One region of the Ectobacillus sp. JY-23 genome, then DNA from elsewhere that is predicted to be linked to it. Evidence: riboswitches for the same ligand, from Rfam matches in the RefSeq annotation. Region 1 holds a riboswitch; each other region holds the start of a gene.
What was found. Region 1 has a riboswitch for S-adenosylmethionine ahead of metK (methionine adenosyltransferase). Riboswitches for the same ligand answer to the same signal wherever they lie in the genome.
Positions count from the first base shown of each region.

Region 2: linked by a shared signal. The riboswitch ahead of MUG87_RS03680 (YezD family protein) and the one ahead of metK (methionine adenosyltransferase) in region 1 are both predicted to bind S-adenosylmethionine.
Region 3: linked by a shared signal. The riboswitch ahead of mtnK (S-methyl-5-thioribose kinase) and the one ahead of metK (methionine adenosyltransferase) in region 1 are both predicted to bind S-adenosylmethionine.

Region 1 covers NZ_CP095462.1:1,914,793-1,918,075, reverse strand. Annotated here, with positions in the region: gene pckA (phosphoenolpyruvate carboxykinase (ATP)) at 1-1,004, opposite strand, end outside; SAM riboswitch class I at 1,303-1,409, shown strand; gene metK (methionine adenosyltransferase) at 1,547-2,746, shown strand; gene MUG87_RS09895 (NAD(P)H-dependent oxidoreductase) at 2,885-3,283, opposite strand, start outside.
Region 2 covers NZ_CP095462.1:705,769-709,051, forward strand. Annotated here, with positions in the region: gene sat (sulfate adenylyltransferase) at 1-385, opposite strand, end outside; gene MUG87_RS03675 (phosphoadenylyl-sulfate reductase) at 590-1,273, opposite strand; gene MUG87_RS03680 (YezD family protein) at 1,354-1,467, opposite strand; SAM riboswitch class I at 1,571-1,675, opposite strand; gene MUG87_RS03685 (GRP family sugar transporter) at 1,863-2,708, shown strand; gene MUG87_RS03690 (glucose-1-dehydrogenase) at 2,720-3,283, shown strand, end outside.
Region 3 covers NZ_CP095462.1:1,319,580-1,322,862, forward strand. Annotated here, with positions in the region: gene mtnA (S-methyl-5-thioribose-1-phosphate isomerase) at 1-405, opposite strand, end outside; partial or broken gene mtnK (S-methyl-5-thioribose kinase) at 474-1,577, opposite strand; SAM riboswitch class I at 1,659-1,800, opposite strand; gene MUG87_RS06835 (carbon-nitrogen family hydrolase) at 1,871-2,650, opposite strand; gene MUG87_RS06840 (pyridoxal phosphate-dependent aminotransferase) at 2,842-3,283, shown strand, end outside.

The DNA.
Region 1 (3,283 bases):
ACACTTGGAAGAATAATGTTATCAATCGCTTCCATCGGATAAGCAGCCCGTGTATTTTCTGTTAAAGAGACATCGTTATAGTCTGCAATTCTTGTATTCTCGTTTACTACAACATTTTCTAAAACGGCACCAAATGTAATTGCGTCAAAGATTTGCGGCTCTTTCTCACGAGAAAGACTTACGCATTTTGCATAGCAGCCACCCTCAATATTAAATACCCCATTTTCAGACCAGCCGTGCTCGTCATCACCAATTAATTTGCGGGTTGGGTCTGCAGACAATGTTGTTTTGCCTGTACCAGACAACCCGAAGAATAAAGCTACATCACCTTCTTCTCCCACATTTGCAGAGCAATGCATGGATAGAATGTCTTGTTCTGGTAGCAAGAAGTTCATAATAGAGAAAATAGATTTTTTCATTTCACCGGCATACTCTGTACCACCAATGAGGACAATGCGTTTTTCAAAAGAAATAATGATAAATGTTTCGGAGTTTGTGCCATCTATCGCTGGGTCCGCTTTAAATGTTGGAGCCGATACGATTGTAAACTGTGCCTCATGATTAGCAAGATCTGTTTGCGTTGGACGAATGAACAACTGATGCGCAAATAGATTGTGCCATGCATATTCGTTCACAACTTGAAGCGGTAGGCGATAGCTATGATCAGCTCCTGCAAATCCCTTGAATACAAAAAGCTCTTCTTTTTCTTTTAAATGCTCTAACACTTTTGTATATAAATGATTAAAATGTTCTTCAGAAATTGGGCGATTGACAGAACCCCAATCAATTTTATCTGCAACCGACGCTTCTTTTACAATAAATTTATCTTTAGGGGAACGTCCTGTATATTTACCCGTTGAAACAGAAACTGCTCCTGTCGAGGTCAGCGTGCCTTCGCCGCGCATCAGCACTCTCTCAACCAGCTGTGGAACGCTTAATTGCACGTGTGCATTGCTTCCGTTCAATAGCTCATCTAATTCGATTTGGACATTCACAGTACTCATATACATACCATCCTTTGTTTATTTTATGAAAATTTCTCATATACCCAATAAGAGTATAACACATTCATATAAATAATGTATACTAATTGTTATGAATTGTTTGTGTATTTGTAATGAATAGGCTTTCTTTTTTTTTATGTTTACGTTATTTGTACAGGTAGGCACTACTATAGTGATTATACATGATAAGGAAAGAAAGTTGTAACATTTAAAGAAAGTAAAAAAACAGCATGTGTGCCAAGGATTATACGTTGACAAAACCATAGTATTTCGATAGTATATCTGTTGGACGGATACTCTCTTATCCCGAGCTGGCGGAGGGACAGGCCCTATGAAGCCCAGCAACCTCACATACGTGAAAGGTGCTCAACCTGTGCAAGGCGCTCAAGCCTTGAACGATAAGAGTGAAAGGCAATTAAGAGCAAATTCAACCTTTCCTCAAAAGGGAAGGTTTTTTATTTTGACATATTGGGAATTTTAAAAATGTCGTATGACATCTAGAGAGATGAGTTCCGTACATAAATGAACAGGGAGGTTTACCAATGACAACGAAGCGTCGTTTATTTACGTCTGAGTCCGTAACTGAAGGACATCCAGATAAGATTTCTGATCAGATTTCCGATTCCATCCTAGATGCGATTTTGGAAAACGATCCAAATGCACGTGTAGCTTGTGAAACAACAGTAACAACAGGTTTGGTATTAGTAGCGGGAGAGATTACAACTTCTACGTATGTAGATATCCCAAAAATCGTTCGTGAAACAGTTCGTGAAATCGGCTATACACGTGCGAAATACGGATTTGATGCAGAGACTTGTGCTGTATTAACATCTATTGACGAGCAATCTGCGGACATCGCTATGGGTGTTGACCAAGCATTGGAAGCACGCGAAGGTTCTATGACGGATGCTGAAATTGAAGCAATTGGTGCTGGTGACCAAGGCTTAATGTTCGGTTATGCATGTAACGAAACAGAAGAGTTAATGCCTCTTCCAATCTCTCTTGCGCATAAATTATCTCGCCGCTTGGCAGAAGTACGCAAAAACGATACATTAGAGTACTTGCGTCCAGACGGAAAAACGCAAGTAACAGTTGAGTACGATGAGAACAATCAACCTGTACGCATCGACACAATCGTTATCTCTACACAACATGCACCAGAAGTGACGCACGAGCAAATCGAGCGCGACTTGAAAGAGCATGTAATCAATCCAATCGTTCCTGCTGAATTGATTGATGAAAACACAAAATACTTCATCAACCCAACAGGTCGTTTCGTAATCGGCGGACCACAAGGTGATGCTGGTTTGACTGGACGTAAGATCATTGTTGATACGTACGGTGGTTACGCTCGTCACGGCGGCGGTGCATTCTCTGGTAAAGATCCTACAAAGGTTGACCGCTCTGCGGCATATGCAGCGCGTTACGTTGCGAAAAACATCGTAGCTGCTGGTCTTGCTGACAAAGCGGAAGTACAACTTGCATACGCAATCGGTGTAGCACAGCCAGTATCTATCGCTGTTGACACATTCGGAACAGGCGCTGTATCTGAAGATGTATTGGTTGAACTAGTACGTAAAAACTTCGATCTTCGTCCTGCAGGCATCATTAAAATGCTAGACCTTCGCCGCCCGATCTACAAGAAAACGGCTGCTTACGGTCACTTTGGCCGCAACGACCTTGATTTGACTTGGGAGCGTACTGATAAAGCTGCTACTTTGAAAGAGCAAGCTGGTCTATAAGAAAAAAACCCGCACATATGCGGGTTTTTTTTATTGTTGATAAAATCTTCTTAACCACCTTTTAATCTTTGAGCGTGGCTTCTACAAAAGTATTTTTTACATACCATTGTGTTTGCTTGCAGAAAGTTATTCACGGAATTATCTAATCCATTTTACGACATCGTTCATATCTTGACGTACTTTTGGGCGTGGATCACGAACGCGATAACCGAATGCAGCCATGACTGCTACATCAAAGTTTCCACCCTCTAGAGCACCTGCTTTTTCTAAAATATCGTGCACTTTTTCTTGATCAAACCCCTCAATTGGGCAAGAGTCAATACCAATCTGAGCGGCAGCTGTCATCATATTACCTAGCGCAATGTATACTTGTTTTGCAGCCCAGTCGAACATCGCACGGTCATTCCCAAGAAGCTTAAAGTCTGATTCTAAAAATGTTTTATAAAAACTGCTAATTGTATTGTATGCTTCTTCTGGTAGCTGTTTTACATCTTTTTTTATATGCTCAATGTAATCCGAATTGTATATCATATCTTC
Region 2 (3,283 bases), 1.2 Mb from region 1:
CCCTTGTTCCATACACATACTGTGCTTCTTTTAATTTATCCGGTGTATATATGTCTTCAATTTGAAGAACGCCATATGTTACTCCATCTTTTATAAGGCGAACATGCTCACCTACACGTAGTTCACCTGCTTTTTCCTGGGTAACAGCCAACGTGATAGGAATGCTCCACACAGTACCATCGGCCAGACGAATATGGTTGATGACTGCATCATAGTCCTTTTTCGTTAAAAACCCAGTCAAGGGACTATATGCACCTGTTGCGATCAATTCCAAATCGCTGAGTGCGACCGTGTCTAACTCGACTTCTTTTTCAATATGAAACGTATCGTACGTTTCATCCACTAATTGAATTAATGTACCTCCATGCGGGAGAATCTGACTCATTCTTTTTCGCTCCTTTATCCATATACAGCAAATTTTTTGAGACATACCAACAATAGAATAACGAAAGCACAAAAACTGTTAGCTCATAAGCCCTGCCCTATCTTAGGTACTAAGAGTAGTTGCACATAGCCTTTTCCTATTCAAAAAGTATGTCAGATTTCCTATTTGCATTTATATAGTTCTCAAATTGGTTTACTTGGTTTTCTAATGTAAACCACATTCTGTTTTATTCGTACCTGACCATCTGCCATCTCTTCCTTGTGCAGGCAGCGTACACATTTCACAACCAATGCTTGGATACCCCTGATCATGCAGTATATTGTAAGGTAAATTTTCGCGGTATACATGACGCCATACGTCCTTCCACGTCCAATGAATAAGTGGGCAAACCTTAATGGAATGAAACTTATGGTCTTGGTTAAGAAATTCTGTATTCTTTCGCGTTGGTGATTGTTCACGACGTAAACCCGAAATCCATGCCTTTCCCTGACTGAGGGCTTCATGTAATGGCTGTACTTTTCGAATGTTACAGCATGCATTCGGATTACGTTCCCATAGCTTAGGTCCGTACGCATCTTCTTGCTCTTGTAAGTTCAGTGCAGGCCGTTTCATTTCAATACGCAGTTTTGGAAATCGCTCCTTTATTTTTGCAATCACATCATATGTCTCTCTAAAATGAAGATTTGTGTCCAGAAAAACAATGTTAGCATCCGGTTTTACCTTGCTGATAAGATCAATGAGTACAATCCCTTCTATACCAAAGCTACAGGCATACACAATATTTTCGCCATATTCTTCGTATGCCCAGCGCAGTACAGACAGTGCTCCTTTTGCACCATCATCCTCCGAAAAGGAAGGGAGGGTTCCCCACGTTTCATACGTAATCATGCGACCTTCCTCCTTTATACAAAAAGAGGCAGTCTTAACCCTTAGGTTAAAACCGCCTCTAGTTTCTCTAGTCAGCGCTTTTACTTCAACCGAACTTTTTCATTTTTCTCAAGCTGAATAACTTTGCCATCTTGTACAATGAGTGTAATGGATCCGAACTTCATATCGTCGAGCATCAATTTAATTTTTTCCATGATGACTCGATACTGTTCTTCTGCTACCACAACAGCCCCCCCTTTTCCCATAATAAACAAAAAAATCTTTCCATTTCGAAAAGACTGTTGAGGTAACTATTTTACCTTATCTTTCAAAATGGGCACCATTTTGCTGGAAGTAGCACCTTGCTTTTCGCAGGTTGCCGGGCTTCATCGGGCCAGTTCCCTTCGCCTCTCTGGATAAGTGATTTAGTTTATTGTAACACAATTCTAAATTTTTGCAATCGCACTTTTCCGATAAGTTTTAATTTTTTTAGGAAGTTACATTCTTATGAGTACTAACAAGGTGCATGAATGGGTGGGTAAACCAATCCTGCATATATAAAAGTGTATGCACTGGGTCAAACTAATAATAAAAAGAAAGGATTTACACCATGGGTCTTTTATTGGCTTTGCTTCCAGCCCTTTGTTGGGGCAGTCTTGTTTTACTAAGTACCAAGCTCGGTGGCGACTCTCGCTCTCAATTACTTGGGACAGCATGGGGCGCTTTTTTATTTTCCATTGTTATGTATATATACAAAACACCAGATCTATCCTGGTTTATCTTTTTTATTGGCTTCATATCCGGCATGTTCTGGTCTCTCGGTCAAGGCAACCAATATGGCAGTGTAGAACACCTTGGCGTTTCTAAAACAGTTCCTTTGTCTACAGGAATGCAACTTGTTGCTACTACTGCTTTTGGCGTATTTATTTTTAAGGAATGGGAAACACAGACAGCAACTTTTATCGGCTGTATTGCCATTGCATTGATTATTATCGGGGTACTTTTTACAGTGAAAGAAGAACATAAAAATAAGAGCGGTGATCGAAAAAAAGGGTTGCTTCTCCTAGTAGTTTCTACAGTCGGATTTTTGGCATATGTCGTAATCATACGCTGGTTCGAAATTGACGGTTGGTCTGCTATTTTACCACAAGGCGTAGGGATGGTAACCGGAGCATTGCTTTTTTCCATTAAACATAGACCATTTAACAAGTATGCGCTTCGTAATGTGATTACTGGTGCCGTGTGGGGCATTGGTAATCTTGGTTTATTACTTGCTATCCCACGAATCGGCGTTGCAACCAGTTTTTCTTTATCACAGACTGGTATTATTATCTCTACACTTGGCGGCATTTTTATTTTAGGAGAAAAGAAATCAAAAAAACAAATGGTGTTTGTAATAATTGGCTGCTTACTTATTATTGCAGGCGGTGTCATGCTGGGTTTTACTAAAACATAAGGAGGCACATCATGTATCCTGATTTGGCAGGAAAAGTAGTCATTATCACAGGCGCTGGTAGCGGTCTTGGCAAAGCTATGGCCCTTCGCTTTGGAAAAGAAAAAGCAAAAGTTGTTGTTTGCTATTTTCCGGAAGAACAAAAGCAAGATGTGGACGATATTATTACAGATACCCATTCAATGGGTGGTGAGGCTATTGGTGTGTTTACAGATGTAACAAACGAACATAATGTGGTAACACTTATTCAAACTGCAACAAAGCATTTTGGTAGCCTAGATATAGTGATTAACAATGCAGGCATTGAAAATGAAGTTCCTACTGTAGACATGCTGCTTGAAGATTGGAATAAAGTTATTAGCACCAACTTGACTGGTGCGTTCCTTGGTTGCCGCGAAGCACTTAAATATATGCTCGAGCACAATATAAAAGGCAATATTATCAATATGTCCAGCGTACACGAAATGATCCCACGGCCACATTTTGTCCATTATGTAGCAAGCAAAGGTGGCATAAAATTGATGACGGAAACGCTGGCACTTGAATATGCACCGAAAGGGATTCGCGTCAACAGTATC
Region 3 (3,283 bases), 600 kb from region 1:
ATCTTCTTGCTGAATTGCAATTGCTTCAGCTTCTGCCAATGCGATTGCTTCGCCCACTGATAAAGCCACTTGAATTGCGGCAGTTACACGGTTCAGTGCCCAAAATAAGTTGACTGCTGTAGGTCTTGAGCTAGCTAAATAAGATTTTGCCGAGTCAAAGATTTGGAGAAATGTTTCCATCTCCTCTGCTTTGGTGGCTTGAGCGGCAAGTACCAGACCGAATGCAGCTGTAATACCGATAGCCGGCGCTCCCCGAACCTCTAAAGCTACAATACTATCCCACACCTCAGTCACTGTTTTTAGTTCTTTGTAATACACCTCAAGTGGTAGCTTTGTTTGATCTAATAAAATAATAGATTGCCCTGTCCATTGAACAGAGCGCGGTACATTTAACCCTACAGTCATGCTGTCACCTCATCACTTGTTTGTAGCAACACCTCTTTAAATACGGCGATATGTACAGGAAATTTGCTCAATAACAGCGCGCTTCCGTAACGAAGTGCATGCTGCTTGGCACGAAGTCTGCTTACCTCATTTTCTATACCATCCAAGTCTGCAACATGTGCCAATCCAATCGTCCGGCGAATAACTTCGCATCCTGCAAATAAAACTGTATCATTTAAAACCCCTTGAAGAATGTGTTCCAGCCACTTTTCACTTGTTGTATACGCTTCTTTCCCCTCCCGTTTCCATAAATCTGTAAAAGTCTCAACAAAAACAAACCATGTTTTTTCTATATGTTCAAATAAAATAGTTCGTTCATGATACGGGCGAGAAATAGCATTTAGTAATAAATTTGCAAAAAATTGCCCTAAATCAAAACCCATTGGCCCATATGTTGCAAACTCTGGATCAATTACTTTAGTTTCCGTCTTTGAAGCAAAAATGCTCCCCGTATGTAGATCGCCATGAAGTAAAGCCTCTTTACAGGTTAAAAATTTATATTTAGCCTGCGCGACTTGTAAACGCAATTCTTCGTTTGCCCATAACTCTTCCACTCGCGGTTGTAAAGCAACTTCAAACGCATTTGTATCAATATTGGCAAATGGATCTGTAAAGACGAGATCTTCGGTAATTTTACATAAGTCCGGATTTACAAAATTCCCATCCAGCACTCGTTTTTCCTGCGTATCCATTCCAAAATCTGATGTATAAAATAAGGTCTTTGCTAAAAATTCGCCAATGTGCTCAGATAAAAGTGGGTATGTTTCACCTTCAATGAAACCTGTTCTGGAAATCGTTAGGTGGGATAAATCTTCCATCACTGTAACAGCTAACTGTTCATCGTGATAATACACCTGTGGAACAAGGTGAGGTACATATTTTGCCTGAATTTGCAAGGCTTGGCTCTCAATAGTTGCTCGTTTTAAGGAAAGTGGCCAACTTTCACCAACTACCTTTGCATATGGTAACGCTTGTTTAATAATAATACTTTTATCCGTTCCGATAATATGAAATACCAGATTTAAATTTCCATCCCCGATTTCACGACAAGTTATAGTCTCAGTATCTGTAAAATATCCTAGTTTCCTTGCTAACGAAACCGCTTGTGCTTCGTTCAAAGGTTGATATGTCATATAGATTCCCCCAAAATGTATGATAGCGGGGTTTAAAAAAACCCCTTTCGCGACGAAAGAGGTTTGAAGGCAACTTCTCCCCTCTTATCTGTCAGAAAGTTTTCTTTCTGCTGGAATTAGCACCGTGCCTTACAGGCGAATAAATCGCCCCATTTCACAATGGTATTACGGTCGGTTGCTGGGTGTCATTGGGCCAAGTCCCTCCACCTGCTCTAGATAAGAGTTTTAGTTTTTAGAAAGTTTAAAGATTACGAAAACGAGCATAACAAGAATAAAACCATTTTGTCAATAGCTTATTGATAAATATTTTTACGGCGATCAGCAAAAACCGGAATGCCTTTGCGTACTTCTTTCACAAGCTCTCTATGAAGTTCACCATATAAAATTCCTTCTTCCTGTCCCAATCGTACAACAACTTCTCCCCACGGATCAATAATGAGACTGTTACCAGCAAATACATTATTTCGATCTGCGCCAGCCCGATTACAAGCAACCACATAACATTGATTTTCAATAGCACGGGCACGCAATAATGTTTCCCAATGCGCTAAACGAGGTAGCGGCCACTCAGCTACAACAAATAAAATTTCTGCACCTGCCACTGTGTGCGTTCTCATCCATTCGGGAAAGCGGATATCATAACAAATAAAACCTGCACACAACGTGCCTTCAATAGAAAACATCCCTGTTGTACTCCCTGCTGTTAAATATTTATGTTCATCCATCAGTTGGAACAAGTGTGCTTTACTGTACTCCATCAAGCATTCACCTTGCTTATTATAGACATACATTGTGTTAGTCACATCAGTTCCAATGCGCTTTGCAATCGATCCGCCGACGATTGTTACAGCAAATTGTCTTGCCCATTTACGAAATAAGGCTTGCACAGCTTTTCCATTCTCATCGGCTAATACATCTAATCGCTGCAAATCATAGCCCGTCGTCCACAACTCTGGAAGCACTACTACATCTGGTTTACCTAACATTGCTTCCTTCAGCATCACTTCTACAAGTTCTATATTTTTTTCAACATCACCAAAAATTACATCGGTTTGCAAACAAGCTACTTTCATCACGAGTTCCCCCCTAGTTCGTTATCTTCACAAGCTACACTTCTTTCCATACTTCTAAAACTCCTCTTCCTTCATGCATACTGCTTTTTCTCCACATAGAAAGAATAGTTTACATTTTACTTTACAAACTCCCAACAAGAATATATGATTGTTCACTAGAATTGCAACAATTTTCCGAAGAGGTGAAATACATGAAACATTTCAACCCCTCCACGACATTGACTTCGCTACCTAAGCAATTCTTTGCAGGGCTGGTACAGAAGGTAAATGCAGTGATAGCACAGGGTCATGATGTAATTAATTTGGGACAAGGAAACCCTGATAGACCAACGCCAAATCATATTATTCAAGCATTACAACAGGCAGTAGGAGAACCTGTTCATCATAAATATCCACCTTTTCGTGGTCAATCTTCCTTGAAGCAAGCTGTTGCTGACTTTTATGCCAGAGAGTATGGCGTAACAATAGATCCAGAAACCGAAGTTGCTATATTGTTCGGAGGTAAAGCCGGGCTTGTAGAGCTACCTATTTGCTTTACAGAACCCGGTGATAGTATTCTGGTGCCAGACCCAGGTTATCCAGATTATTGGTCCGGCGCAGCGTTAGCACGTATAAACATGGAAATGATGCCGC